Regions from separate parts of the Mycolicibacterium chitae genome, predicted to be linked through region 2. Evidence: riboswitches for the same ligand, from Rfam matches in the RefSeq annotation. Region 2 holds a riboswitch; each other region holds the start of a gene.
The links. A riboswitch is a leader RNA that binds a small molecule or an ion and turns the genes downstream of it on or off. The one in region 2 is predicted to bind cobalamin.
Positions count from the first base shown of each region.

Region 1: linked by a shared signal. The riboswitch ahead of EL338_RS01915 (energy-coupling factor ABC transporter permease) and the one ahead of metE (5-methyltetrahydropteroyltriglutamate--homocysteine S-methyltransferase) in region 2 are both predicted to bind cobalamin.
Region 3: linked by a shared signal. The riboswitch ahead of EL338_RS07490 (PPE domain-containing protein) and the one ahead of metE (5-methyltetrahydropteroyltriglutamate--homocysteine S-methyltransferase) in region 2 are both predicted to bind cobalamin.

Region 1 covers NZ_LR134355.1:387,897-397,398, forward strand. The annotation lists gene clpC1 (ATP-dependent protease ATP-binding subunit ClpC) at 1-633, shown strand, start outside; gene EL338_RS01900 (energy-coupling factor ABC transporter ATP-binding protein) at 718-1,503, opposite strand; gene EL338_RS01905 (CbiQ family ECF transporter T component) at 1,500-2,240, opposite strand; gene EL338_RS01910 (energy-coupling factor ABC transporter substrate-binding protein) at 2,251-2,589, opposite strand; gene EL338_RS01915 (energy-coupling factor ABC transporter permease) at 2,586-3,275, opposite strand; cobalamin riboswitch at 3,311-3,512, opposite strand; TPP riboswitch at 3,558-3,669, shown strand; gene EL338_RS01920 (ECF transporter S component) at 3,664-4,263, shown strand; gene EL338_RS01925 (ABC transporter ATP-binding protein) at 4,260-5,687, shown strand; gene EL338_RS01930 (energy-coupling factor transporter transmembrane component T family protein) at 5,684-6,442, shown strand; gene EL338_RS01935 (nucleoside/nucleotide kinase family protein) at 6,429-6,965, shown strand; gene EL338_RS01940 (serine hydrolase) at 6,934-8,310, opposite strand; gene mhuD (mycobilin-forming heme oxygenase MhuD) at 8,273-8,590, opposite strand; gene EL338_RS01950 (alpha/beta fold hydrolase) at 8,612-9,373, shown strand; gene EL338_RS01955 (hypothetical protein) at 9,383-9,502, opposite strand, start outside.
Region 2 covers NZ_LR134355.1:5,178,347-5,187,848, reverse strand. The annotation lists gene EL338_RS24660 (DUF6364 family protein) at 85-324, shown strand; gene EL338_RS24655 (alpha/beta hydrolase) at 369-1,052, opposite strand; gene EL338_RS24650 (hypothetical protein) at 1,177-2,199, shown strand; cobalamin riboswitch at 2,318-2,529, shown strand; gene metE (5-methyltetrahydropteroyltriglutamate--homocysteine S-methyltransferase) at 2,641-4,929, shown strand; gene EL338_RS24640 (HpcH/HpaI aldolase/citrate lyase family protein) at 4,905-5,831, opposite strand; gene EL338_RS24635 (CaiB/BaiF CoA transferase family protein) at 5,880-7,064, opposite strand; gene EL338_RS24630 (LLM class flavin-dependent oxidoreductase) at 7,088-8,458, opposite strand; gene EL338_RS24625 (GntR family transcriptional regulator) at 8,526-9,188, shown strand; gene EL338_RS24620 (TIGR03619 family F420-dependent LLM class oxidoreductase) at 9,202-9,502, opposite strand, start outside.
Region 3 covers NZ_LR134355.1:1,545,001-1,554,502, forward strand. The annotation lists gene EL338_RS07460 (hypothetical protein) at 1-109, shown strand, start outside; gene EL338_RS07465 (IS256 family transposase) at 119-1,366, opposite strand; tRNA gene EL338_RS07470 (tRNA-Lys) at 1,711-1,786, opposite strand; gene EL338_RS07475 (L,D-transpeptidase) at 1,951-3,165, shown strand; gene EL338_RS07480 (transporter substrate-binding domain-containing protein) at 3,198-4,346, shown strand; gene EL338_RS07485 (acyl-ACP desaturase) at 4,458-5,414, shown strand; cobalamin riboswitch at 5,420-5,598, shown strand; gene EL338_RS07490 (PPE domain-containing protein) at 5,665-7,338, shown strand; tRNA gene EL338_RS07495 (tRNA-His) at 7,400-7,472, opposite strand; gene orn (oligoribonuclease) at 7,519-8,154, opposite strand; gene EL338_RS07505 (helicase HerA-like domain-containing protein) at 8,318-9,502, shown strand, end outside.

The DNA.
Region 1 (9,502 bases), 670 kb from region 2:
CAGGAGATCTACAACACCCTGTTGCAGGTCCTCGAGGACGGCCGTCTGACCGACGGTCAGGGCCGCACGGTCGACTTCAAGAACACCGTGCTGATCTTCACCTCGAACCTGGGCACCTCCGATATCTCCAAGGCGGTCGGGCTGGGCTTCACCCAGGGCGGCGGCGAGAACAACTACGAGCGGATGAAGCTCAAGGTCAACGACGAGCTCAAGAAGCACTTCCGGCCGGAGTTCCTCAACCGCATCGACGACATCATCGTGTTCCACCAGCTCACGCAGGACGAGATCATCAAGATGGTGGACCTGATGATCGGTCGGGTCGGCAACCAGCTGAAGACCAAGGACATGGAGATGGTCCTCACCGACCGCGCCAAGGCCCTGCTGGCCAAGCGCGGATTCGACCCGGTGCTGGGCGCACGGCCGCTGCGCCGCACGATCCAGCGCGAGATCGAGGACGCGCTGAGCGAGAAGATCCTGTTCGACGAGATCGGACCGGGGCAGCTCATCACCGTCGACGTCGAGAACTGGGACGGCGAGGGTGCCGGCGAGGACGCGCGGTTCACGTTCTCCGGGGCCCCCAAGGCGGCCAAGAGCGGCGAGGAAGCCGACCTCGCGGCCACCGCGGCCGAGTAGCCGATACACGCCACAACGGGCGGTCACTCCTGAAGGGGTGACCGCCCGTCGTGCATGGCCCGGTTGCGCACGACGGCAGTGCATTCACACCTCGTCGGGCCGCAGCACGATCCGGTTCAACGCCCGCGACACCGCCGCACCCCACGGGACGGTGAGCCGGGCCCCGGCGAGCACGTCGTCGTCGGCGAGCAACTCGTGGGTACCGCCGCGGCGCACCGTGCCGCCGCCGAGCACGAGGCTCTCGTGCGACCACGTCCAGGCGACGTCGACGTCGTGGGTGGCCAGCACCACCGCGGTGCCCGCCTCGGCCAGCGCGCTGAGCGTGGCCAGCAGTTCCTCGACGGCGCGCGGGTCGAGGCCGGCGGTGGCCTCGTCGAGCAGCAGCACCCGCGGCCGCATGGCCACCGCGCCGGCGATGGACACGCGCTTGCGCTGACCGAAGGACAGGTGATTGGGCGTGCGGTCGGCGAGGTCGGCGATGCCGAGGGCGGCCATCGCCTCGTCGACCCGGGCCACCACCTCGGACCGGTCGAGACCGAGGTTGGCCGGCCCGAACGAGACGTCGGCGCGCACCGTCGCACCGACGATCTGGTCGTCGGGTTCCTGCAGCACCATCTGCACCCGGGTGCGCAGCCGGGTCCGCTCGGCCCGGGAGGTGCCCACCGCGGCGCCGTCGAGCAGCAGGCTGCCCGTCGTCGGCGTGGCCAGGCCGACCAGGAGCCGCAGCAACGTCGTCTTGCCGGAGCCGTTGGCGCCCAGCAGCGCGATCCGCTCGCCCGGCCCCAGCGCGAGGCTGACCCCGTCCAGGACCCGCGGCCCGCGCGGATAGGCGAACCCGACGTCGCGCAGCGCCAGGACCCCGGCCGTCACCGCAGCCACCGCCAGCTCAGCACCGACACCGCCGCGACCATTCCGAGCACCGCGGCGGTCACCGCCAGCCGGGCCGGGCGCACCGGCCGGTCCTCGGTGAGCACCGCGGTCATCCCGGGTTCGGCGCGCAGCGACATGGCCTCCGACATGGCCCGGGCCCGCCCGGTGGCGCGCACGAAGATCAGCGCCGACTGGGCGCCCACCACCGCGATGGCGCCGCGGGCGTCCCGCAGGCCCAGCCGCAGCCCGACCGCCTCCCGGGCCGTCATGGCCGAGCGCACCAGGATGCCGACCAGGCGATACGTCAGATCGGCGACATGGCACAGCGCCGCCGGCACGCCCGCGCGCCGCGCCAGGTCCAGCAGATCGGCCATCAGGGTCGTCACGGCCAGGCCGATGGTCGCCGCCGACGCCGCGACCGACCGCAGCGCGGTGTCCACGGCCAGGTCGACCCCGCCGGGTTCCAGGTGCGGCCCGCCGCGCAGGCTCACCGCGATCGGCACCGAACCGATCGCGATGAACACCGCCGGCCCCAACAGCGCGAGGAAGAACAGCCGCGCCCGGACCCGGGCCAGCGCGATCGTCGCGACCGCGGTGACGACCAGCACCAGGGGCGCCCCGGTGCGCGGCGGCAGCACCATCGCGCACAGGAGCAGCCCGCCGTACAGACACACCTTCTCCAGGGCGGGGTCGGTCGACCACCGGTTCTGGGCGGCGCTGATCTCGAGCGGGTTCACGACGCGGTGGTCACCCGGTCGTGGGTTGCGTTTCCTTGCGGCCGCGCTGGCGTCCGGCGTACCAGCCGATGGCGCCGCCGAGCACGATGCCGCCCAGCCCGGCCTGCAGCGCGAACAGTCCGGACTCGACCTCGCCGGGCAGCTCGCCGACCAGCGGGGAGAACCAGGGCTCGTAGTCCTCGTGGATCTCGGTGATCACTTCCTCGGCCTGGCCGTCGGCGCCACCGAACTCGGCCTCGGCGTCGCGGGAGTAGCCGAAGAGCAGGGAGCCGACGGCGATCACGATGGCCAGCCCCAGCAGGGCGATAACCATCGGGGCCATGGAACGTCCGTTGGAACCGGTGCTCATGACTGGACCTCCTCGCGCTCGGTGCTGCGGTTCAGGAAGCCCAGGTTCACCAGCTCCGAGGAGGCGACCTGGATGAGCACGCGGACCACGACGACGGTGATCAGCCCCTCGACGATGGCCAGCGGCACCTGCGTGACGGCGAAGACGGCCAGGAACTCGGCGAAGCTCTCCGCGATGCCGCCCTCGGCGGCCGGGAAGGCCAGCGCCAGCTGCACACTTGTGACGATGTAGGTGACCAGGTCGGCGACGAACGCCAGGGCGAACACGGCCGGCAGCAGGCCGACCCCGGCCTTGCGCAGCGCGAAGAACACCGCGAACCCGGCCCACGGCCCGGCGATCGCCATCGAGAAGGCGTTGGCCCCCAGCGTCGTGATGCCGCCGTGCGCCAGCAGCAGCGCCTGGAACAGCAGCACGATCGTCCCCAGGAACGCCATCACCGGTGGCCGGAAGATCGCGGTGCCCAGCCCCGTCCCGGTGGGATGGGAGCTGGAACCGGTCACCGAGGGAAGCTTGATCGCCGACATGACGAACGAGAACGCGCCGACCGCGGCCAGCAACGGCCCCGCCGACGGATGCTTCCGCACCGTCACGACCACCTGTCTGGCGCCGTAGACGACGAACGGCGCGGCCGCGATGGTCCAGGCCACCGCGTGCACCGGGGGCAGAAAGCCCTCTGCAATGTGCATGGTTGTAGTGCCTTTCCGCCCAGCACCTCGTGGGCATCGATGTTGGTGCTGTGGTCGGTCTCCTGGCTCACGGGTCTCCCGGGCCAGATCAACTGGTCCGGACCGGCGGCGTCCGCCTTCCCACCCGCGCACGAGGCCCGAGCAGTGGCATGGGGGAAACCGTCTTCCCGCTCACAGTGGCGAGGGCCGCCTCGGATTCGCACCGAGTTCCCGTTCACCGCAGCCCACGGAGCATACCGCCGCGGTGCTTGCCCGCAGTGCGACTGCGCTACCTTGGTGCAGATAAACCCACACGGGAGTGCACGCGGCAGTGCGCTGAGAGGACGGCTGAGGGCCGTCGACCGTATGTACCTGTCCGGGTAATGCCGGCGTAGGGAGTGTGAAAGCCATGGCCGAACGGGTGTACCGCTGGCGGGTGGTCGACATCGTCGTGGCCAGCGTGCTCGCGGTCGCCGCGGGTCTGGTGTTCGTCCTGTGGAACATCGCCTCGAATCCCCTGACCGCCCCGCTCAGCGCGCTGCTGCCCGGTCTGCAGGCGCTGGCCGGCGGCGGTTGGCTGTTCGCCGGGGTGCTGGTCGCGATGGTGATCCGCAAACCCGGCGCGGCGCTCTACGGCGAACTGGTCGCGGCCACGGTGTCGGCGTTGGTCGGCAACCAGTGGGGCGTGCTGACGCTCGAATCCGGCCTGATCCAGGGCCTGGGCGCGGAGTTGGTGTTCGCGCTGTTCTTCTACCGGGTGTGGAACCTGCCGGTCGCGGTACTCGCCGGCGCGACCGCCGGGCTGGCGATGGCGATCAACGATCTGGTGCTCTGGTATCCGGGGGCCGCGACGGCCTTCGCCGTCACCTACACCGCCGCCGGGATCGTCTCCGGGGCGCTGCTCGCCGGGGCGCTGTCCTGGTTCGCGGTCCGCGGGCTGGCCAAGACCGGGGCGCTGTCGCGGTTCGCCTCGGGCCGGGCCTGGTCGGCCGGCGACCCCGCGCGGTGATCGGGGCCAGCGCCCGGGGCTGGTCGTGGCGGCACGCCGGTCGCGCCCGGCACGCCATCAGCGATCTGGACCTCGACATCGCCGCGGGGGAGCGGGTCCTGCTGCTGGGCGCCAGCGGATCGGGGAAATCGACTCTGCTGCAAGGGCTTGCGGGGCTGCTCGGCGGCAGCGAGGAGGGCGACGAGTCCGGCCGGTTGCTGGTGGACGGCGCGCCGCCGGGCGAGCGGCGCAGCCGGATCGGCATGGTGCTGCAGAACCCCGACTCGCAGGTGATCCTGTCCCGCGTCGGCGACGACGTCGCGTTCGGGATGGAGAACTTCACCGTCGAGCGGCGGGCCATCTGGCCGCGGGTGCGACGCGCGCTGGACGCCGTCGGCCTGTCGCTGCCGCTGCACCGGGACACCGCCCGGCTCTCCGGTGGGCAGCAGCAGCGCCTCGCGTTGGCCGGCGTGCTCGCGATGAATCCCGGTCTGCTCCTGCTGGACGAGCCGACCGCCAATCTCGACCCGGCCGGTGTGCTCGAGGTCCGCGACGCCGTGGCCGCGGCCGTCGAACGCACGGGTGCGACGCTGGTGGTCGTCGAGCATCGCACCGAGGTGTGGCTGCCGGTGGTGGACCGGCTGATCGTGTTGGGCGAGGCCGGGGCGATCCTCGCCGACGGCGCGCCGGCCGACGTCATCGACACCGAGGGCGAGCGGCTGACCCGCGCCGGGGTCTGGGTGCCGGGCGTCGAACCGCCCCGCCCGCCCCGCGGCGGCGTCCGCGGTGCGGCGTTGCTGCGTTCGCACGGCCTGTCGGTCGGCTATCCGTCGGGGCGTCGCACGGACATCGGCGACGTCGAGATCCTCGGCGGCGCAACCACGGTCGTGTCCGGCCCGAACGGGTCGGGCAAGTCCGCGCTGGCGTTGACGTTGGGCGGGCTGCTTCCGCCGCGGGCGGGCCGGCTCGAGGCCGCGGCCGGGTTCGCGCCCGCCGCGGACCGCCGCGCGCCCATCGCCTGGCGCTCCCGCGAGCTGCTCACCCGCATCGGCAGCGTCTTCCAGAATCCCGAGCACCAGTTCCTCACCGGCAGTGTGCGCGACGAATTGGCCTGCGGGCCAAGGGCGCTCGGCCGCGACGAGGCCACGATCGCCGAGCTGTGCGACGGGCTGCTGGAACGCCTGCGCCTGACGGGCCTGGCCGAGGCGAATCCCTACACGCTGTCCGGCGGTGAGCAGCGCCGGCTGTCGGTGGCGACCATCCTGGCCACCCAGCCGGAGCTGATCGTCCTCGACGAGCCGACCTTCGGCCAGGATCGCAACACCTGGGCGGAGCTGGTGGGCCTGCTCGCCGAGATCGTCGCCGCCGGAACCGGTGTCGTCGCGGTCACCCACGACCTCGACTTCACCGACGTGCTCGCCGACCGCCGGATCGAGTTGTCATGACCGGCGCCCCTACCCTCAACCCGGTCGCGAAACTCGCCGCCGCGCTGATCCTCGCCCTGGGCCTGATCTTCAGCGTGGACTGGGTGTCGGCGCTGACCGCGCTGGTGCTCGAGGTGGCCCTGCTGCTGGTGCTGCGGGTGCCGCTACGGCAGATGCTGCTGCGCGGCGCGGTGGTGCTGCTGGCCGCGGCGCTGACCGCCGTCACGATCCTGCTCTACGGCCAGCCCGGCGGCACGGTGTACTGGCATTTCCTGCTCATCAACGTCAGCGACGGCTCGATCACGTTGGCGCTGGCGACATTCCTGCGGGTGCTGGCCATCGCGCTGCCCTCGGTCCTGCTCTTCATCGACACCGACCCCACCGAACTCGCCGACGGCCTCGGCCAGGTGCTGCGGCTGCCGGCGCGCTTCGTGCTCGGGGCGCTGGCGGGCCTACGCCTCGTCGGGCTGCTCCGAGAAGACTGGCAGTATCTGGGTTTCGCACGCCGGGCGCGCGGAGTCGCCGACCGAGGCCGGCTGCGGCGCGTGGCCGGGCAGGCATTCGCGCTGCTGGTCTTCGCGGTGCGGCGCGGTTCGATGCTGGCCACCGCGATGGAGGCCCGCGGGTTCGGCGCCTACCCGACCCGCACCTGGGCGCGTCCCTCGCCGTTCGGCGGCCGCGAGATCGCGTTGATCCTGGCGGCTTTCGCCATCGTCGCCGTGGCGATCGGGGTGTCCGTCGCCACCGGGCATTGGAACTTCATTGGAAATCTCTGAGCTGCTGCGCCGGGTGCCCGCCGGCGCGACCACGGTGCTGATCGACGGCCGGTCGGGGGCCGGCAAAACCTCGCTGGCCCACCGGTTGTGCCGCGCCTGGTCCGGCAGCGAGGTGATCAGCCTCGACGATATCTATCCGGGCTGGGGCGGGCTGCGCTGGGCCAGCGACCACGTCCGGACCGAGTTGCTGGCGCCGCGGGCGGTCGGGGCGACCGGTCGCTGGCGGCGCTGGGACTGGTCCACCGGCGCGCCGGCCGGCTGGCACACCGTCGCGCCCGGGCAGCGGGTGATCGTCGAGGGCGTCGGCGCCCTGACGCCAGGCTCGCGCGCGCTGGCCGACCTGGGCGTCTGGCTCGAGATGCCCGCGGCCGAACGTAAGCGCCGCGCGCTGGCGCGCGACGGCGAAACCTTTGCGCCGCACTGGGATCGGTGGGCCGCTCAGGAACGGGAATTCATCGGCCGCGACCACCCGCGTTCGGTGGCCGACGTCGTCATCGAGCTGCCGGCTGCCCGACGGGGATGAGGCCGAACATCTGCTTGATCGTCATCATCAGCCAGCCCGCGGTGGCCGGGCTGTGATACCGCGTCCAGTTCATCTGCAGGCTCAGCACCCAGGGCTGCCCGGTGCGGTCGACGGCGTACCAGCTGAACGTCAGATCGCCGGGCAGGTTGCCCGCCTTCGCGGCGATGTAGGGCCATTTCTCGCGGTCGAGGTCGATGCCGGGGATGGCCGAGACGATGTCCCTGACCGGTGCGGTGGGTCCCGTCGCCCCGGTCTGTAGGCCGGCGTGCACCCGGCAGATGTCCTCGGCGCTGCCGTACCACTCCGCGCCGTAGGGCGAGGCCGGTGAGTGGCTGCGCTCCGGATCCGGTTCGTAGGGGCGCGATTTGGCGTCGCGCAGCATCTCGGCGCGACCCTCGCGGGAGGCGTGCTTCCACTGTTCCCGCACATCCGGCCGGCCCCACCCCACGGAGAACAGCTCGCGCATGGTGGGGAAGGGCGTCATGCTCGCCGGGTCGTGATGTCCGGCGTCGACCAGGGCGCGTTCGACCGCCGCGGTGCCGACGCGGTTGATCAACATGTCGGTGGCCATGTTGTCGCTGTTGGCGATCATCTTCTCGGCCAGGTCGCGCACCGGAACCTTGGCCCCGGGCGGCAGTTCGTCGAAGCCGGACGAGCCCACCGCCTTGGTGGCCTCGGTGATCGCCAGTTCCTCGTCCCACGACAGCGCCCCGGCGCGGACCTCCTCGGCCACGGCGTAGAGCACGTAGAGCTTGAAAATCGATGCCAGCGGCAGCGATTCGGCGGTGTTGGTGCCGGCGACCTGTTCGCAGCGGCCGTCGACGATCCGCGAGACCCGGTAGGAGTAACGCGCCCCGGTCGCCGACAGCACATCGTCGACGTCGGCCCAGGACTTGATCTCCGGCGGGTGGTTGACGACCTCGAACCGGTCGACCATGCCCGCATCGTCGGTGTCGAGTTCGATGTCCTGCCGGGCGCCGTAGGACGTCAGCAGCCGCAGCGTGGCCGAACCGGCGCCGTACTCGATGCCGCTGAGCGTGTAGGGCCGGTCCCACCACAGCCCGTCCATGGTGGTGACCACGGCGTCGACCTGGTCCGGGGCGGCCAGCGTCTCGACTCCGACGGGTCCGATCGGCCAGTCGGAGTTCAACATGTCCATCACCTGCTGGGCGCGCACGCCCTGCGGGGTGCCGGTGCTGATCTGCACCCCGGCACTGCCGGCCTGCGCCGACGGAACCTCGGCCGGCGCACAGCTGCCCACCGAGACAACTACCAGTGCGGCGCCCAGGGCGAGCGCCGCGGCCGTCCTAACTCTGTGCGGCAGGACCGGCAACGTCCAGCACAACCTCGAACTCGAGCAGCGAGGCACCGGTGGCCACCGGATTCTTCTGCTGCCCCTGGTGCGCCTCGATCGCGGGGCCGGTGGCCCACGCCTGGAAGGCCTCCTCGGACTCCCACTGGGTCACCACGAAGTAGCGATCCTCGCCCTTGACCGGGCGCAGCAGCTGGAAGCCCAGGAAACCGGGCTGGTTGTCGACGGCATGGGCGCGGTTCGCGAACCGCTTCTCCAGCTCCGGGCCGGCGTCGGCGGGAACTTCGATTGCATTGATCTTCACCACGGACATGGCGCTAGGCTACCGCTTCGCATGGCAATCGATTCTTTGACGTACCGCGGCGGTCAGGGCCGTCCGCTGGTGCTGGTGCACGGCCTGATGGGCCGCGGGAGCACCTGGGGGCGCCAGCTGCCGTGGCTGCTTCGACTGGGCTCGGTCTACACCTATGACGCGCCCTGGCATCGCGGCCGCGATGTCGTGGACCCGCACCCGATCAGCACCGAACGCTTCGTCGACGACCTCGGCGCGGCCGTGGAGCGGCTCGACGCGCCGGTGCTCATCGGCCACTCGATGGGGGGTCTGCACTCGTGGTGTCTGGCCGCGCGGCGACCCGAACTGGTCGCCGCGCTGGTGATCGAGGACATGGCCCCGGACTTCCGCGGGCGCACCACCGGGCCGTGGGAGCCGTGGGTGCACGCCCTGCCGGTCGAGTTCCCCACCGAGCAGTCGGTCTTCGACGCGTTCGGACCCGTTGCGGGCCAATACTTCCTGGACGCGTTCGACCGCGCCCCGACCGGTTGGCGGCTGCACGGGCGCCCGGAGCGCTGGGTGGAGATCGCCGCCGAATGGGGCACCCGCGACTACTGGACGCAGTGGCAGGAGGTGCGCGCCCCGGCCCTGCTGCTCGAGGCCGGCGACTCGGTCGCGCCGCCGGGGCAGATGACGAAGATGGCCGAGATCGGTCACCGGGTCACCTACCGGTCGGTGCCCGACGCCGGGCATCTCATCCACGACGACGCCCCGACGGTGTACCGCGAAGCGGTGGAGGCGTTCTTGGCCACGGTCATCGGCTGACGGGTTCGCCTAGCGGCGTTCGCCCCGTGGGCCGGACCCCGGCCAGGACGGCCGCCGCGCGAACCGCTCCCGGGCCTCTCGGTCGCGCCGGTCCAGCGGTCCGACCAGCGGCGCCGCCACCCGGAACTG
Region 2 (9,502 bases):
TCACGCTCAAGTGGGGCTAGAGAGCGGTCGAACAGAGCTTTGTCGGCCGCCCTCCAACCTTGCCTCAGTCCTACACTGAAGCCCATGTCGACGAAGAGCATCACCCTGTCGATGCCCGAGGAGTTGATTCGCCGCGCGAAGGTGCTGGCGGCGGAACGCGACATGACGGTGTCAAGCCTCGTGGCTCGCTTGTTGCAGCAATTCGACGGCGACGGGCGCGATTACGACGAGGTGTGGGACGCGGAGCGCCGGTTGATGGATCAGGGAATTGGCCTGCGAGTGGGGCCAATTACGTGGTCTGGTCATGAACTGCACGAGCTCTGACTACGAACGTCCTGCTTGATGGTCCCGGTCGTATCCGACGATGGTCACCTGGGTTTGGGTGGATTTGCCAGCGCCTCGGCGACGCGTTCCGCCACTTCGGTGACCACCTGCCGGGTGTTGGGATCGGCACTCGGCTCGTAGCGGTCTTCGGCTGAGTTGTACTGCGCCCCTGCGATATTGCCGTGATCGGCGTCCAGTTCGATGACCCGGACCGGCCAACCGGCCCGCTCGAGTTCGACGGCGAAGTCCCGACTGGCCTGTAGCGGCACCACGTCATCGCCCGCGCCGTGTAGCAGCGTGAACGGCGCGCGCCGCTGGTCGGCGGACAGTCGCGGCCCGAGCATCTCGCCGGTCAGCGGATCGCGCACCATGAAGGCGCCACCCAGGCCGACGACGTGGCGCACGCTCACGTCGTACTGGGCGGCCCCGATCGCGAGACCCGCCGCGGCCACCGCCCCCAGGGACCACCCGATCACGGCCAGCGGTTGGGCCGTTCCGGCCCGGGCGAACCGCACCGAGGCCAGCAGATCGGAGCGACCGTGATCGTCGGCGTGCGAGTTCCAATCGGGCACCACCACCCGCAGATCGTGGCCGGCGAGCAGTTCGGCCAGCGAACCGACGGTGTGTCGGGCGTCGGTCTGCGTGCCGTGCCACAGCAGCACCGTGGGATGGGCGGGGTCGCCGAACACGTCGACGCTGCGGCCGGGGGCGTACTCGTGAGTCTCCATGGATGCAGTGTGCCCACAAAGCGCCCGGGCACACCGGGTCAGTCGCACCGTTCCTACTTAAAGGCCAACAGTAACGGCTACAGTGATGCTGCCTGCACAGCTTGTGTCGCGAGAAGGGGCAACCGTGCCGAAGTTCGATATCGCCACCGCTGGGATCGTTCCGACGGTGACCCTGTCCGACGCCGCCGACCAGGACCATTCCACCCGGGATGCGCAGTTCGCCGGCCTGCACAACGACCTGATGTTCCTGTGGGCCATGGCGGACACCGCCAACGGCAAGCGCTACCAATTGGTGCGGACCTTGTCGGCCAGCGCGGCGTTCGACTTCACCCTGCACGAGTGCCCGCCGGATCTGTGGGCGTATCCGAGGACGGTCCGCGTGCCCGGCGAGCAGGACCTGTACTGGGGTCCGATCGTGTGGACCAAGGTCGACGGGGAACACACGGTCTTGTCGGGCAACGTCACTATGGCGGCCAAACACGCGATGACCGTCTCGCTCGGGCCCTCGCGGTACGTGTGGAAGGAGGACGACGTCATCGACGTCACCCTGACGCCGTTGCCGTCCAACGTGACCCGGATCAGCGTTCCCGGGCCGCCCGATGACGTCGGCTACACGAGCTCTGGTTGCACCGTGACCGGGACCATCGAGGGCTCGCCCGTCGTCGGGGGCTACGGCGGTCTCGACCGGATGTACTGTCTGCCCGGGCTCAGCGCCCACGTTTCGAAAATCGCGCAGCTCGAGCATTATTGGTTCGTGTGGGGCGCATTGTTCGATGACGGCCACTGGGAGACCGGCAACGCGATGCTGGGCGCCGGCGGTTACGCGACGGCCACCTACCACCGGCAGGGGGAGCCGGCGGTGATCGCGGCCAACGAGGACGTCGATTCTCAGGTGGCCTGGCAGACCCGGGACGGGGTGTCGCTGCCGCACCGGGCGACGTTGTCGTTCGGCGGGCGCACCTTCGATTTCGAGGGCACCCACAACGCAGCGGCGTGTGCCGCGGCCCTGGGGATCGCCTGGCTGCACGGCACCGTGCAGGAACGCGGCGGGCCCACGCCGGTGAAAACCTGGGCCACAATGGAAGTCATCCAGCGCAGCTGGAACCGGGCGCGCACCGAGGGAACCCGGGCCCGGCCCCGCGACTAGAACCCGGAACGCTGGGAGGAGCAGCGGCGCTGCGGTATCGCAGCCTGGGCCGGCGGGCCCCGGCGAAGGGGCTAAGAGCTAAGATGCCGGGTGCAGCTGGTTTGCCTTTCGTGCATCCGCACGGAAGGCATCGACCGGTTCACCCACCCGGGTGGACCGATAGAGGGAACCCGGTGAGAATCCGGGACTGTCCCGCAGCGGTATGCAGGAACGACCGCCGTCATCAGCACTGGTAGCAGCGCATAGCTACCGGGAAGCGACGGCCATTAGGAGCACCGACCACGGTGCGCGCCTGCGAGTCCGAAGACCTGCCAGCTGTGTCGGACGCGCCGCGTCCGACGGTGCATCGCCTCGAGGAATGGGCGGATGGCCGAGGGCTGCTGGTTGCTCTCGTTACCCGTCCATGGGCGATGTGCTTTCCGTCGTACCGAAGGACGTTCCATGGCAACACCATTCACCGCGACCATTCTGGGTGCACCCCGCATCGGGCCGAATCGGGAACTCAAGCGCGCCGCCGAGGGCTACTGGGCCGGCCGGGTCGAGCGCGCCCGACTCGAGGAGGTCGCCGCCGAGTTGCGTCGCCAGACGCTGACGTCGCTGACCCGGTCCGGATTGGATTCCGTGCCGGTGAACACGTTCTCCTACTACGACCAGATGCTCGATACCGCCGTGCTGCTGGGCGCACTGCCGCCGCGCGTGCAGGGGATCGACGACGAACTGGACCGCTACTTCGCGGCGGCGCGAGGCACCGCCGAGGTCGCCCCGCTGGAGATGACCAAATGGTTCGACACCAACTACCACTACATCGTCCCCGAGATCGGCCCGGACACCACGTTCTCGCTGCATCCGGAGAAGGTGCTGGCCGAACTTGCCGAGGCGCGTGAGCTCGGGGTGCCGGCCAGGCCGGTCGTGATCGGACCGCTGACCTTCCTCGCGCTGAGCAAAGCCGTGGACGGCGCCGCCGCCCCGATCGAACGCATCGATGAGCTGCTGCCGCTCTATGTGCAACTGCTGGCCCAGCTCGCCGACGCGGGCGCGGAGTGGGTCCAGCTGGACGAGCCGGTACTGGTCACCGATGAACTCGACAACGCGGCCAAGCTCGCGCACCGGGTGTACACCGAGCTTGCGGCGGCCCCTCGACGCCCGGACATCCTGGTCGCAACCTACTTCGGTGCGCTGAACGGCGCGCTGGCAGCGTTGGCGCGCAGCCCGATCGAGGCGATCGGCGTCGACCTGGTCGCCGGCGGGGTGCAGGCGGTGGCCGCGGTGCCCGAACTGGCCGACAAGCTGGTCGTTGCCGGTGTGGTCGACGGACGCAACATCTGGCGCACCGACCTGGCATCGGCGCTGGATACCTTGGACTCGTTGTCGGGATCTGTTGGTTCACTCGCGGTTTCGACATCGTGTTCGACCCTGCACGTGCCCTACTCGCTGGATGCCGAGGATGATCTGGACGACACCCTGCGCACCTGGCTCGCCTTCGGCGACGAGAAGGTGTTCGAGGTCGCGACCCTGGCGGTGGCGCTGCGCAAGGGCCGCGACGCCGTCGCCGCCGAGATAGAGGCCTCCAACGCGGCGGGGGCCAACCGGGCCGCGGATCCGCGGTTGCACGTCGGCGCGACCCGGGCGCGGCTGACGTCGGTGCTGGCCACCGGTGCCCAGCGCGGCCCGGCCGACCAACGGCGCGCGGCGCAGAACGCGCGGCTGGGACTGCCGCTGCTGCCCACCACCACGATCGGCTCGTATCCGCAAACCATCGCAATCCGTAAGGCGCGTGCGGCGTTGCGGGCCGGGGAGATCGATCAGACCGGCTACGAGCAGCAGATGCGCTCGGAGATCGCCGACGTCGTTCGGCTGCAAGAAGACCTCGGGCTGGACGTGCTGGTGCACGGCGAGCCCGAACGCAATGACATGGTGCAGTACTTCGCCGAGAAACTCGACGGGTTCGTCGCCACCCAGAACGGATGGGTGCAGTCCTACGGATCCCGTTGTGTGCGGCCACCGATCCTGTATGGCGATGTGGTGCGCCCGGAGCCGATGACGGTCGAGTGGATCACCTATGCGCAGTCGCTGACGGACAAGCCGGTCAAGGGGATGCTCACCGGTCCGGTGACCATATTGGCCTGGTCCTTCGTGCGCGATGATCAGCCGTTGGCAGACAGCGCCAACCAGATTGCCCTGGCGATCCGGGACGAGACCGTCGATCTGCAGGCCGCCGGGGTGTCCATCATCCAGGTCGACGAGCCGGCGTTACGGGAGTTGTTGCCGTTGCGCGGCAAGGACCAGCAGGAGTACCTGGCGTGGGCGGTGGCAGCGTTCCGGCTGTCGACCTCCGGCGTCGATGACACCATCCAGATCCACACCCACCTGTGCTATTCGGAGTTCGGCGAGGTGATCGGGGCGATCGCCGATCTGGACGCCGACGTGACGTCGATCGAGGCCGCACGCTCGCACATGGAGGTGCTCGGCGATCTGAACGCCGTCGGTTTCACCAACGGCGTGGGCCCTGGTGTGTACGACATTCACTCGCCGCGAGTGCCGTCCACCGAGGAGATGGTGGCTTCTTTACGGGAGGCCCTCGAAGCCGTTCCGGCCGAGCGGCTCTGGGTCAACCCTGACTGCGGTTTGAAAACCCGTAAGACCGACGAGGTGACCGCCTCCCTGCGCAACATGGTGGCCGCTGCCAAGGCTGTCCGCGCCCAACGCTATCCGTCGACCGGGACCAGCTGACCATCGATCAGCGCGGCACGGGCCAGGACTTCTTCGGCCTTCTTGACGTGCGCGGCATCCACCAGCACGCCGTCGACGCCGGTGGCGCCGCGCCCCGCGGCCTCGGCCGCGCGGTAGGCCTCGATGTTGCGTTGCGCCAACGCAATCTCCTCGGGCGTCGGTGCGAAGACCTCGTTGGCGATCGGTACCTGGCTGGGATGGATGGCCCACTTGCCGGTGTAGCCGTAGAGCGAGGATCGGCGTGCCTCGGCCTCGTATCCGGCCACGTCGGCGTAATCCGGGTAGGGCGAGTCGATGGCATCGATGCCGGCGATGCGCGCGGCAACCATGATCTTGTTGCGGGCATACGCCCAGAAGTCACCGGGGTAGTCCGTGATGGGCACAAAGTTGGTGTCCACCCGCGCACCCTGGGACAACGAGAAGTCGCCGACCCCGAAGATCACCGCGTCCAGGCGCGAACTGGACCGCACGATCTCCTCGGCGTTGGCCAAGCCCTCGACTTCCTCGATCAGTACCTCCAGGCGGATTCTGCGGCTCAGGCCCAGTTTCTCCTCCAACTGGGTGAGCAACACATCCACCCACCAGAGTTCCCGGGCGGTACGGACTTTCGGTATCACGAGGGTGTCGAGTTGGGCGCCGGCGTGCGTGACCACCTCGATGATGTCGTCGTGGCACCACGGGGTGTCCAGGGCGTTGATCCGCACTGCCCGAGCGGTGCGGCCCCAGTCGAGTTCGGTCAACGCGCGGATCGCCTTGGCGCGAGACTCGACCTTAAGCCCCACCGGGGTGGCGTCCTCGAGATCGAGGAACACCAGGTCTGCCCCGCAGCTGACGCCTTTGGCGAACATGTGGTCATTGCAGGCCGGCAGGGCCAGTTCGGAGCGACGGAGCAGTTCAGTCATCGGGTGAATTCCTTTGTGTCATAGATGAAGATGTCAGAGTCAAAGGGGTCAGAGCACGCCGTCGGCGCGCAACTGATCCAGATCCGCGGGCGTCAAACCGAGAAGTTGGCCGTAGACCTCGGTGTTGTGCTGCCCCAGCCGCGGCCCCAGGGCCTCGACCCGGGGCTCGGCGCCGGAGAACCTGGGGACGGGGGCCTGCACCGTCATGGCGCCGAGTTCGTCGTCGTCCACCGAGACGAAAACCTCGCGGTGCGCGAGTTGTTCGTCTTCGCGGAGCCCGCGCACGTCGTACACCGGTGCGGCGGCCACCTCGTGGTCGTCGAACACCGCCATGGCATCCGAAAGCGTCTGCCCGGACACCCATTCGGCCACCACCGCGTCGACCTCGGCCGCCCGCGCCAAGCGGCGCTGCGGATCGGAGAAGTCGGCATCGGAGACCAGGTCCTCGCGCCCAATCGCGCGAAAGACCCGCAGCGCCAGCGCCGGCGAGCTGCCCGACATTGCCAGCCAACGCCCGTCGGCGGTCCGGTAGGTGTTGCGCGGCGCCGAGATGTCCCAGCGGTTACCGGCCCGCTGCCCGACGATGCCCAACTGGTCGTAGCCGAGCAGGCTTTGTTCCAGCAGTCGGGCCAGCGGATCGATCAGGTTGACGTCGATGAGTTGGCCCGGCGCGCCGTGCACGTCGCGGTGGTAGAGCGCCATCATCACCGCGTAGGCCGCGTTGAGTGAGGCCACGCCGTCGGCCAGCATGAACGGGGGCAGTGTCGGCGGCCCGTCGGCCTCACCTGTCAGGTGCGCGAATCCGCTCATCGCTTCACCGAGGGTGCCGAACCCGGGCCGTTCACTCTTGGGCCCCGTCAGGCCGAAACCGGTGATGTGCAACATGATGATGCGTTCGTTGACAGTGCGCAGGGCGTCATGGTCCAAGCCCCACTTGCGCAACGTCTGCGGTCGGGTATTCACGATCACCACGTCGGCATGCTCGGTGAGCCGGCGCACCAGCTGCTGGCCCTCCTCGCGGCGTAGATCCAGGGTGATCGATTTCTTGTTGCGCGACAGTGACTTCCACATCAGCCCGACACCGTCGCGCTGGTGGCCCCAGGTGCGGATCGGGTCGCCATGTCGGGGTTGCTCGACCTTGATCACGTCGGCGCCGAACTCACCGAGATAGGTGGCGACCAGTGGTGCGGCGGCCAGCGTGGCCAGGTCGAGCACTCGGATCCCGTCGAGCATTCCCGCGGTGGTCGCACTCGCCATCAGACGGCCACCTCGGTGCCGCGGTGGGTGGACTCCGGACGCGGCAAGCCGAGATGGTCGCGCAGCGTCGAGCCCCGGTAGGCGGTGCGGGACAGTCCGCGGCGCTGCAACTCGGGCACCACCATTCGTACGAAGTCCTCGAACGAACCCGGCATGTGGGTGGCGGCCAGCACGAACCCGTCGCACGCACCGTCTTCGAACCAGGCGGCCATCTGATCGGCCACCTGCTCTCCGGTGCCGACGAACCGCGGGCCCTGCAGCAGCGTGGCACGGTGAGCGGCGAGGTCGCGCACCCGGACCGTTCCGCCGATGTGCTCACGCAGCCCCTGCACCAGCCCGCGGATACCCGAGGCCTGAGCCATCAGCTCATCGGTGATGGGATCGTCCAGATCGTGCTGGGCGAAGTCGTAGTTCATCAGCTCCGAGAGCAGCGTCAGCGACGCCATCGGGTGCACCAGGTCCTCAAGGAACATCGCCTCGCGTTCCTTGGCGTGGGATTCGGATTCGCCGATCACGGCGTAAGCCATCGGGCAGATCCGCACCGTCTGCGGATCTCGTCCGGACTCGGCGATGCGCTGCTTCTGATCGGCGTAGTGCGCACGCGCGACGTCGAAGCCGGGATCGCCGGTGAAGATCAAATCAGCCCAGCGCGAGGCGAAGTCGCGGCCTCTGCCCGAAGAGCCGGCTTGCAGGATGAGGGGGCGACCCTGTGGGGTGCGCGGCACGGTCAGCGGGCCGCGCGCCGAGAAGTACTGTCCGACATGGCCCAGTTCGTGCACCTTGGTCGGGTCGGCGTACTGGCCGGACCCGCGGTCGGCGACGATGGCTTCGTCCTCCCAGCTTTCCCATAGCCCGGAGACCACTTCCAGAAACTCGTCGGCGCGGTCATAACGCTCGTCGTGCCCGAGGTGGCTTTGCACCCCGAAGTTCTGCGCCTCGCTGTCGTTGACCGAGGTGACCACGTTCCACGCGGCGCGGCCACGGGACAGGTGGTCGAGCGTGGCGAAAGTACGGGCCACGTGGAACGGCGCGTAATAGGTAGTGGAGTAGGTGGCACCCAGACCGATGTGCGAGGTCGCTTCCGCCAGCACGCCGAGCACCACCGACAGGTCGAGCTTGACCGGCCGCGCGCCGTAGCGCACCGCCTCGGCCACGGACCGGCCGTAGATGCCCGGCATCGCCAACCGGTCGTCGAAGAACATCAGATCGAAGCAGCCCTCCTCGAGCTGTCGACCCACCTTGGCGTAGTACGCCGCATCCAGATAGCCATGCTCGGTCGCCGGATGGCGCCACGATCCCGAGTACACCGAGGCATTGCCCGCCTGCATGAATGCGACCAAGGACATCTGGTCGGTTCGCTTCTGACCCATAGCTGGAACCTAACATCTGATACATCAGATTTCAAATGCTTGATCTGGTGGGCGGTAGAGTGCGTCCATGGCGATGGACATCTCCGGGACGGTGCGAGAACGCGCCGCCCGCGAGCTCAGGGACCGAATCCTGACCGGTGCGATGGCAGCCGGTACGCGGATCGACCTCGACTCGATCACCGAGGAATTCGCCACCAGTCGCACCCCGGTGCGCGAGGCACTGCTGGAACTGTCCTTCGAGGGCCTGGTCAAGATCGCGCCGCGCAGCGGTATCACCGTGATCGGCGCCAACGTCGACGACGTGATGGACTCGTTCACCATCCTGGGCGTCCTCACCGGCCAGGCGGCAGCGTGGGCGGCCGAACGAATCACCGCAGACGAATTGGCCGAACTGCGCTCTCTGGCCGCCGATGTGGCGTCGCGCGCCGGCGACGACACCATCGGCGAAGCGAATTGGCGCTTCCACCAAGAGATCCACCGCGCTGCGCACTCACCGCGCCTGCTCACCCAGATCCGTCAAGCCGCCCGCGTTGTGCCGTCGAACTTCCTCACGCTGTTTCCCGAGCACGAGAACCATTCGCTGGACGAGCACGAGGAACTCCTCGACGCGCTGGCCGACAAGGATGCCGAACGGGCCCGAGTGATCGCCGAACGGCACGTGCTGGAGGCGGGGCGTTCCTTGGCCGGCTGGCTCGAGCAGCGGGCCGCCCCCCGCCCGGAGGAGCAGTAGCGCAGGTATGCGGCTACGGCACCTGCGGCTTGATCTCCTCGATCACCCACTGCGCGTAATCCAGATACTCGTCGACGCCGCGCACCGGCGGGATGGGCACCGCGCTGACGGTGACTCCCTGCTCGCCGAGCCAACTGAGCCGGTCGACGATCTCCGCCGCGCTCATACCGGGACGCCCGTGCGGATCGTCTTGCACCGCATGACCTTCCCCGACCCGGGTGGTGCCCAGCCCGTGCACGACGTCGAAGGGCCGACCGTCGTACTCGGGTTGGGACTTGATGAAGTCGAGCCGCTCGGCGAGCTGATCCGGCGGG
Region 3 (9,502 bases), 1.8 Mb from region 2:
GACGGTGAGGCTCGCCGACAACCTCGAACGGGTCAGCAATGGAAACCCGAGCAGTCCACCGAACGGGTTCCCGGGGTCAAGTCCCGGGAAGTGGTGTAGTGCTGCGTGATCCGGTGGGTTAGGCGGTCAGTGCGGGCATGTCGTCGGCTCCTATTTCAGGGTTGTCGTTGGTGACGGTAGTCAGGCGGCATCGGGCGAGGACGTCGAGGCCGAGGTAGCGGCGGCCTTCGGCCCACTCGTCGTTCTGTTCGGCCAGCACGGCGCCGACGAGGCGGACGATGGCGTCGCGGTTGGGGAAGATCCCGACGGCGTCGGTCCGGCGGCGGATCTCTTTGTTGAGCCGTTCTGCGGGGTTGTTGGACCAGATCTGGGTCCAGACGTCCTTGGGAAATGCAGTGAAGGCCAGGATGTCTTCGCGTGCAGCACTGAGGTGGTCAGCCACCGCCGGCAGCTTGTCGGTGACATAGTCGATGAGCCGGTCGAACTGCGCGGCCACCGCGGGCGCGTCAGGTTGGTCATAAACGCTGTGCAGCATCGCTTTGACCGCCGGCCACATGCTCTTGGGGCAGATGCTCATCAGGTTGGCCGCGTAGTGGGTGCGACACCGTTGCCAGCTGGCTCCGGGCAGGTTGGCCGCGATCGCTTCGCGCAGGCCGGCATGGGCGTCGCTGGTGACCAGCCGCACCCCGGCCAGCCCACGGGCGACCAGGTCGGCGAAGAACTCGTTCCAGGCCGGGCCGGTCTCGCTGGTGACCACCCGCATGCCCAGGACTTCGCGGTGTCCGTCGCCATTGACGCCAGTGGCCAGCAGCACGACCCCGTTGACCACCCGCCCGCCTTCGCGCACCTTCATCGTCAACGCATCCGCGGCGACGAAGGTGAACGGACCAGCAGAATCGAGTGGGCGGTGGCGGAACTGCTCGACGTGCTCGTCGAGGTCGGTGGCCATACGGCTGACCTGCGACTTGCTCAGCGAGTCGATGCCCAGGGTCTTGACCAACTTGTCCATCCGCCGCGTGCTCACCCCGGCCAGGTAACAGTCGGCGACCACGGTGATCAACGCCGATTCGGCCCGCTTACGGCGTTCGAGCAGCCACTCGGGAAAGTAGGTTCCCTTGCGCAACTTCGGGACTGCAACATCGATGCTGCCCACCCGGGTATCGAGGCCGCGGTGGCGATACCCGTTGCGCTGGGCACGGCGCCCCGGTGTGGGCTGGCCCCATTCAGCGCCCACCACGGCATCAGCATCCGCCGACAGCAGGGCGTTGATGACCGTCTGCAGCAGCGAGCGCATCAGATCTGGGGATGCCTCGGACAGGGCCTCGCCAAGAAGGCCGGCAGGGTCGACAATGTGGGGTGCGGTCATCGTGGGACTCCTCGAGGATTCTGTGGAAGGTTGACTCGAAGGATCACGCGGTGGCCGCTTCACGTCCATCACCGACACGATGACGAACCCAGCAACCGCGCTACACCACTATGCGGGACTCAACTGCAGAGGGCGAGGTGTCGGTGAATGGGCAGCGCCGCCGCAGCGTGGAGGCGCTTGTGCGCCGGGGGTTGGTGGCCTATGAGGTCAATCACGTACGAATGCCGACCGGGATGGCTACATCCACCGGTTCACGCTCCGCCCAGTCGATTGAGCGGAGCGTGCTTCCGCCACGTCTGTGTACAGCTGTGGAGTCAATTGGCAGAAGGAAATGCCCTCTGATCTGGTGCGCCGTCAGGGTTTCGAACCCCGGACCCGCTGATTAAGAGTCAGCTGCTCTACCAACTGAGCTAACGGCGCGTTTGGTGCGAGAGCGACAATAACAGGCGAAGCCTCGCGACACGAAATCAAGTACCCCCGACCGGTATGCTGGGGCAGCGACGCCGTGGTCGCAGACGGGCATCGGAGCCCTTAGACTATTGCCAAGATTCGCGCAGAACCCCGTTTGTGAGGTGTACGTATTTATGTGGCAGGTCCGTTCTGCGGCCCGTCCGCACGGCTATCGATCCTGGTGGGCAGTGTTCCTGCTGGTTCCCGTGCTGGTGCTCAGCGCATGCGGTGCCGGTTCCGACACAGCTTCCCCCGAGCGCATCGCCGACAAGGGCACCCCGTTTGCTGACTTGCTGGTGCCGCGGGTCACCGCGTCCTTCAAGGACGGTGCGGTCGGCGTTCCGGTCGACAAGCCGGTGACCGTGACGGCGACCGCCGGCGTGCTCGACTCGGTGGTGATGACCAACGAGAGCGGCACCGTCGTCGAAGGCAAGCTCAGCGACGACGGTCTGACCTGGGAGACCGCCGAGCCGCTGGGCTTCAACAAGACCTACACGGTCAACGCCCGCTCGCTGGGCCTCGGCGGCGTCACCACCCGGCAGATGACCTTCGAGACGCACTCGCCGGCCAATCAGACCATGCCGTACCTGATGCCCAACGACGGTCAGACCGTCGGCGTCGGCCAACCCATCGCGATCCGATTCGACGAGAACATTCCCAACCGGGTGGCCGCCGAACGAGCCATCAAGGTGACCGCCGAGCCTGCCGTTCAGGGCGCGTTCTACTGGCTGAACAATCGCGAAGTCCGTTGGCGCCCGGCCGAATACTGGAAGCCCGGCACCACCGTCGAGGTCGAGGTCAACACCTACGGGGTGGATCTCGGTGACGGTCTGTTCGGCCAGGGCAACGCCAGTACCAAGTTCACCATCGGCGACGAGGTGATCGCGACGGCCGACGACGCCACCAAGACCTTGACCGTGCGGGTCAACGGTGAGGTGGTCAAGACCATGCCGATCTCGATGGGCAAGAACAGCACCCCCACGCCCAACGGCACCTATATCGTCGGTGACCGCTACGAGCACCTGGTGATGGATTCGTCCACCTATGGCGTGCCGGTGAATTCGCCCAACGGCTATCGCACCGAGGTCGACTTCGCGACGCAGATGTCCTACAGCGGAATCTATGTCCACGGCGCGCCGTGGTCGGTGGGCAGCCAGGGCTACGACAACGTCAGCCACGGCTGCATCAACGTCAGCACCAGCAACGCGCAGTGGTTCTACAACAACGTCAAGCGTGGCGACATCGTCGACGTGGTCAACACCGTAGGGTCGACGTTGCCGGGCACCGATGGCCTGGGCGACTGGAACATTCCGTGGAAACAGTGGCAGGCGGGTAACTCCAGCACCTGACGCCCTGCGTCGGCGGAGTGGGGAAAGAAGAGGTGAGCCCGTTGGGTTCGCGGCACGTCGGCGCGATCGTCGCGTTCCTGTTGACGGTCGTGCTCGGGATGGCGCCCGCGCTGATGCCGACGGCCGCCGCGGAACCGGAGCCTGAACCGGATGCGGTCAGCGTCGCGGTGCACCCCCTGGAACCCTTCGTCGTGGAGACCAGCTCCGGGGAGCTCACCGGGTTCAGCGTCGATCTGTGGAACGAGATCGCCAAGCGGCTGGACTGGACCACCGAGTACCTGCGCACCGACAACGTCCGGGGGCAGCTGGCCGCGGTGGCCGAGGACCGCGCCGATGTCGCGGTGGGCGCGATCTCGCTGACCGCCGATCGCGAACAACACTTCGACTTCACCCAGCCCACCCTGGATGCGGGACTGCAGATCATCGTTCCCGTGCACGACACCCGCCCGTCGGTTCCGGGCCTCGGTGGTTTCCTGGACCTGTTGTTCTCCCGGACGATGCTGATCTGGCTGAGCGCGGCGGTGGTCGTCAGTATCATTCCGGCGCACGTCTTTTGGTTCATCGAGCGCCGCAGCGACAAACCCGTCGTGTCGCGGTCGTACTATCCGGGCATTGTCCAGTCGTTCGGCTGGGGGATCGGCTCGCTGGTCGGCTCGGCGAACACCACGGCGACCCGTGCCCTCACCCAGGTCCTGGCGATCCTGTGGGGCTTCGCGGCGATCGTGTTCGTGGCGTTCTATTCGGCCAACCTCAGCGCCACCTTGACCGTCGCCAAGCTGGACGCGAAGATCACCGGCCCGGCCGACCTCTACGAGAAGTCCGTCGCCACGGTCGCCGACACCACGGCGGCAGCCTTCCTGCGCAACCTCGGCGTCGACGCCACCGAGACACCGACCATCGAGGACTCCTATCACCTGCTGCGCGAAGGTGGGTACGACGCGGTGGTATTCGATGCGCCGGTGTTGCGTTACTACGTCGCTCACCGCGGCGAGGGCGTCGCCGTGACGGCGGGACCGATGTTCCAGGAAGAGGATCAGGGCTTCGTCGTCGACGTCGACAGCCCGCTGCGCAAGCCGATCAACCAAACGCTGTTCCGCATGCGCGAGGACGGCACCTACAACCTGATCAAAGAGAAATGGTTCGGCGACAACGTCAACACCACCGCCGGCGACACGAACTGAACCATTCTCGTCGAGCGGTACAGCCTTTGGTCGGGTTCGACACCGAATTAGCTGGCGCAAGCTACGCTGAGCCCGGCATCTACGCAAGGAAACGGTCTTATGGTCAGGAAAATGTCCGATTCGGCGATCATCGCCGAGCTGGAACCGATTGCTGAGCGCAATCTCAACCGGCACCTGTCGGTGACCACGGACTGGAATCCGCACGACTATGTGCCCTGGGACCGGGGCCGTGACTTCGCCATGCTCGGCGGCCAGGACTGGGCCGAGGAGAATTCCCAGCTCAGCGCGGTGGCCAAGGCCGCGATGATCACCAATCTGCTCACCGAGGACAACCTGCCGTCCTATCACCGCCAGGCCGGCGCGTACTTCTCGATGGACGGCGCCTGGGGCACCTGGGTGGGGCGGTGGACGGCCGAGGAGAACCGGCACGGCATCGTCATCCGCGACTACCTGCTGGTGGCCCGCGGCGTCGACCCGGTGGCGCTCGAACAGGCCCGCATGGAACACGTGACCAACGGCTTCGGGCCCACCGAGGAGGAAGAGGAGCAACACAAAACCGACTTCCTGCTGTCGATCGCGTACGTCACCTTCCAGGAACTGGCCACCCGCGTCAGCCACCGCAACACCGGCAAGGTCTGCAACGACCCGGTGGCCGACCGGATGCTGCAACGCGTGGCCGCCGACGAGAACCTGCACATGATGTTCTACCGGAACATGTGCGGCGCGGCGATCGACCTGGCACCCGATCAGGCCCTGGAAGCCGTCGCCAGCGTCGTGGAGAACTTCCGCATGCCCGGCCAGGGCATGCCCAACTTCCGCCGCAACGGCGTCCTGATGGCCAAGCACGGCATCTACGACCCGCGCCAGCACCTCGACGAGGTCGTCAAACCGGTGCTGCGCAAGTGGCGGATCTTCGAACGCGACGACTTCACCAGCCAGGGCGAACAACGCCGCGAACAGCTCGCGGAGTTCCTGGAAGGCCTTGGCCGCCAGGTGATCAAGTTCGAGGAACAACGCGACCGACTGCTGGCCCGGGAAGCCAAGAAGGCCGAAGCGCAGGCGGTCTGAGCCGGCCGCGCCCGCCATGTCATAATCCACCCGATAGGTGATGACGACGTAGGAAGCCGGTGTGAATCCGGCGCGGTCCCGCCACTGTCATCGGGGAGCGAACCTCAACCGCCACGGCTGCAAGGCTGGAAGGCGAGGCGAGCGGTGATCCGAGAGCCAGGACACTCGCGTCATTGCATCCTGCTACCCGGGGCGGTGTACCCCGAGAAAGCCGATGTACGACAGTGTCTTTCGCATAGGGCGCGCGCCGATGACCGCGCCGATATACATGGCCGCACCGCCGGAGGTCTGGTCGGGTCTGCTCTCGTCCGGGCCGGGGCCCGGACCGTTGCTGGCCGCCGCGGGCGCCTGGACCACCCTGGGCGCCGAGTACGCCGAGGCCGCCGCCGAACTCACGGCGCTGTTGGGCAGCGTGAACGCCGGTGCGTGGGAGGGGCCCAGTGCCGCAGCTTATGTCGCGGCCCACACCCCGTACTTGACTTGGCTGACCCAGCAGAGTTCCGGCAGCGCGCTGCGGGCCGCCCAGCACGAGACGGCCGCGGCCGCCTATACGGGTGCGCTGGCCGCGATGCCCACGCTGGCGGAACTCGCGGCCAACCACGCCACCCGCGCGGTCCTGGTGAGTACCAACTTCTTCGGCGTCAACACCATCCCGATCGCGGTCAACGAGGCCGACTACGCCCGAATGTGGGCGCAGGCCGCCGCGGTGATGAGTACCTACGACGGTGTGACGACCACCAGCTTGGCGGCCGCGCCGGAAAGCGTTGCGGCCCCGCAGATCCTGGCGGCCCCGTCGATGGCCACCGCGTCGCGGGCGGCGGAATCCGAACCGCCACCGGACAAGACGAATGACTATCTGGAGTGGTTCGACCAGATCGGCTACACCGACTTCTACAACAACGTCCTGGATCCGCTGATCCAGGGACTCAACAACCACCCGTTCATCGCGGAGTTGTTCGCGGGCATCGACCCCTACCTGCCCTGGACCGGTAACCCGCTGAGCTTCTTCCACCCGTTCAACCTGGCGTTCGCGCTCGGCTATCCGATGGACATCAGCCAGTACGTCCTCTACCTGTCGCAGACCGCCGGCTTCGTCCTGGCCGACATCGGGATCGCGTTCGCCTCGGGTAATCCGGTGGCCATCGCCTACACGCTGCTGTTCGGCGCGGGGGCGATGTTCGTGGCCATCACCACCGACACCATCGCGCTGCTGAAGACCACGCTGCAGTCGGTGCTCCTGGTGGCCCTGCCGGTGTTGCTGCCGATGCTGGCCACGGTGACCGCCGGCGCCGGGCTGGCGGCCGGGGGCATGCTGGGCGCGGCGGGGCTGGCGGCCGGACTGCAGAACGCGCTGCCCGTGATCCCCATGGCGCCGCTCGCGCCCCCGCCCGTGGCGCTGGCCCTGGCCCCGACCCCGGCGCCCGCACCGGTGCCGTCGTCGGCCTCGGCGCCGGCCCCCGCACCGGCCCCGGCACCGTCGGCCCCGCCGCCACCGGGACCGCCGCCGCCCACCGGTTCGCCGCCGACGCTGGGCAACATGGACGCCTTCGGCTACCTGGTGGGTGGGTTGGCCGCCGACGCGAAGCGGACGGCGAGCAACCGCAGCCGTCGTCGGGCCCCGGAAGTCGAGGACGCCGAGAACCCCGCGGCCGCCCCCGCGGTCGAGGAGGAGAAGACCCAGCAGCGGGCGCGCCGCCGTCGCACCCAGGCCGAGCAGTTGGGCCGCGGCTACGAATACATGGACCTCGAACCCGAGGCGACTCCATCGGAGCGGGGTGCGGGCACGATGGGGCTGCGCGGCACCGCGCCGCGCCCGTCGGCCGCGCCGCCGGCCGGGCTGACCGCGATGGAAACCGACGCGTTCGACGGCACTGTGGCCACGCCGATGCTGCCCAGCACCTGGGGCGACGAGCGCGCCCACTGACGTCGGCAAAAACAAAAACACCGCCGCACCGGGTTCGCCGGTGCGGCGGTGTTTCTCTCGGGGTGGCTGACGGGGCTCGAACCCGCGACATCCAGGATCACAACCTGGTGCTCTACCAACTGAACTACAGCCACCATTGCTGTCCGGCCGGGCGAACCCGTTCGAGCAGCGTGGTCGATCTTAGCCGGTCGAGTCCGTCGCAGCCGAATCGGTTTCCGCCGGCGGGCCCAGTTCGGCCGCGATGGCCGCGATCTCGCTGGTAGAAGGCCCGGGCTGCGGAACGAACGCGGTGCTGCGGTAATACTGCAACTCGCGGATCGACTCGTGGATGTCGGCCAACGCGCGGTGCGCCAGGCCCTTTTCCGGCTGGCCGAAGTAGATCCGCGGGTACCAGCGCCGGCACAGCTCCTTGATGGAGCTGACGTCGATCATCCGGTAGTGCAGGTAGTCGTCGAGGGCGGGCATGTCCCGGCTGATGAAACCGCGGTCGGTGGCGATCGAGTTGCCGCACAGCGGCGCGGTCTTGGCCTGCTTGACGTGCTGCTTGATGTAGTCGAGCACCATCTGCTCGGCGGTGGCCACATCGACGGTCGAGGCCCTGACCTCGTTGATGAGCCCGGACCGGGTGTGCATCTGGGTGACGATGTCGATCATCCCGGTCAGCGCGGCCTCGTCGGTGTGGATGACCACGTCCAGGCCGTCGCCGAGGATGTTGAGTTCGGCGTCGGTGACCAGCACGGCTATTTCGATGAGTCGGTCCGACTGCAGATTCAGTCCGGTCATCTCGCAATCGATCCACACCAATTCGTCACGCACAGCGAATAACAGTAGGCCCATCGCGGTGCGCGGGTGTGCGCCGTCCCCCAAGGGCCCGTCGCCGACGGTGGCCGGGCAAGTAATGTCGTGGGTTGCTGGACCCCGGACAACTGGCGAGAGGACTTCGGCCGTGAGCACCCAATCCACTGGTACCGGGTCGGCGATGACCCCCGCTCAACACATTGCCGGCGGCTACTCGGTGGACGGGGCGGCCCTCGAGTTGGGCTCGGTCATCGTCGACGGCACGGTGGATCCCAAGGCGCGGGTGCGCATCCCGCTGGCGACCCTGAACCGGCACGGACTGGTCGCCGGCGCGACCGGCACCGGCAAGACGAAGTCGCTGCAGGTGATGGCCGAGCAGCTGTCGGCCGCCGGGGTGCCGGTGCTGATGGCCGACGTCAAGGGCGACCTGTCCGGGCTGTCGCGCCCGGGGGAGCCGGGGGAGAAGGTCACCCAGCGCGCCTCCGACACCGGCGACGACTGGGCGCCGACGGGTTACCCGGTCGAGTTCCTGTCCCTGGGCACCTCCGGGATCGGGGTGCCGATCCGGGCCACCATCACCAGCTTCGGCCCCATCCTGTTGTCGAAGGTGTTGGACCTCAACCAAACCCAGGAGTCGACGCTGGGCCTGATCTTCCACTGGGCCGACCAGAAGGGTCTGCCGCTGCTGGATCTCAAGGATCTGCGGGCCGTCATCCAGTACCTGACCAGCGACGAGGGCAAGGCCGAACGCAAGGCCCTGGGCGCGGTGTCGACCACGACGGCCGGGGTGATCCTGCGCGCGCTGGTCAACCTCGAGGCCGAGGGCGCCGACACCTTCTTCGGGGAACCCGAGCTGGACCCGGCGGACCTGATGCGCGTCGATGACCAGGGCCGCGGCATCATCACGCTGCTGGAGCTGGGCAATCAGGCCGCGCGCCCGGTGATGTTCTCCACGTTCCTGATGTGGGTGCTCGCCGACCTGTTCACCTATCTGCCCGAGGTCGGCGACATCGACAAGCCCAAGCTGGTGTTCGTCTTCGACGAGGCGCATCTGCTGTTCACCGACGCCTCCAAGGCGTTCCTCGAACAGGTGGAGCAGACCGTCAAGCTGATCCGTTCCAAGGGTGTCGGGGTGTTCTTCTGCACGCAGCTGCCCACCGACATCCCCAACGCGGTGCTCTCGCAGCTCGGCGCGCGGGTGCAGCACGCGTTGCGCGCCTTCACCCCCGACGACCAGAAGGCGCTGTCGAAGACGGTCCGCACCTATCCGAAGACCGAGGTGTACGACCTCGAGGAGGCGCTGAAGTCGTTGGGGACCGGCGAGGCGATCGTCACGGTGCTCTCCGAGAAGGGCGCCCCCACCCCG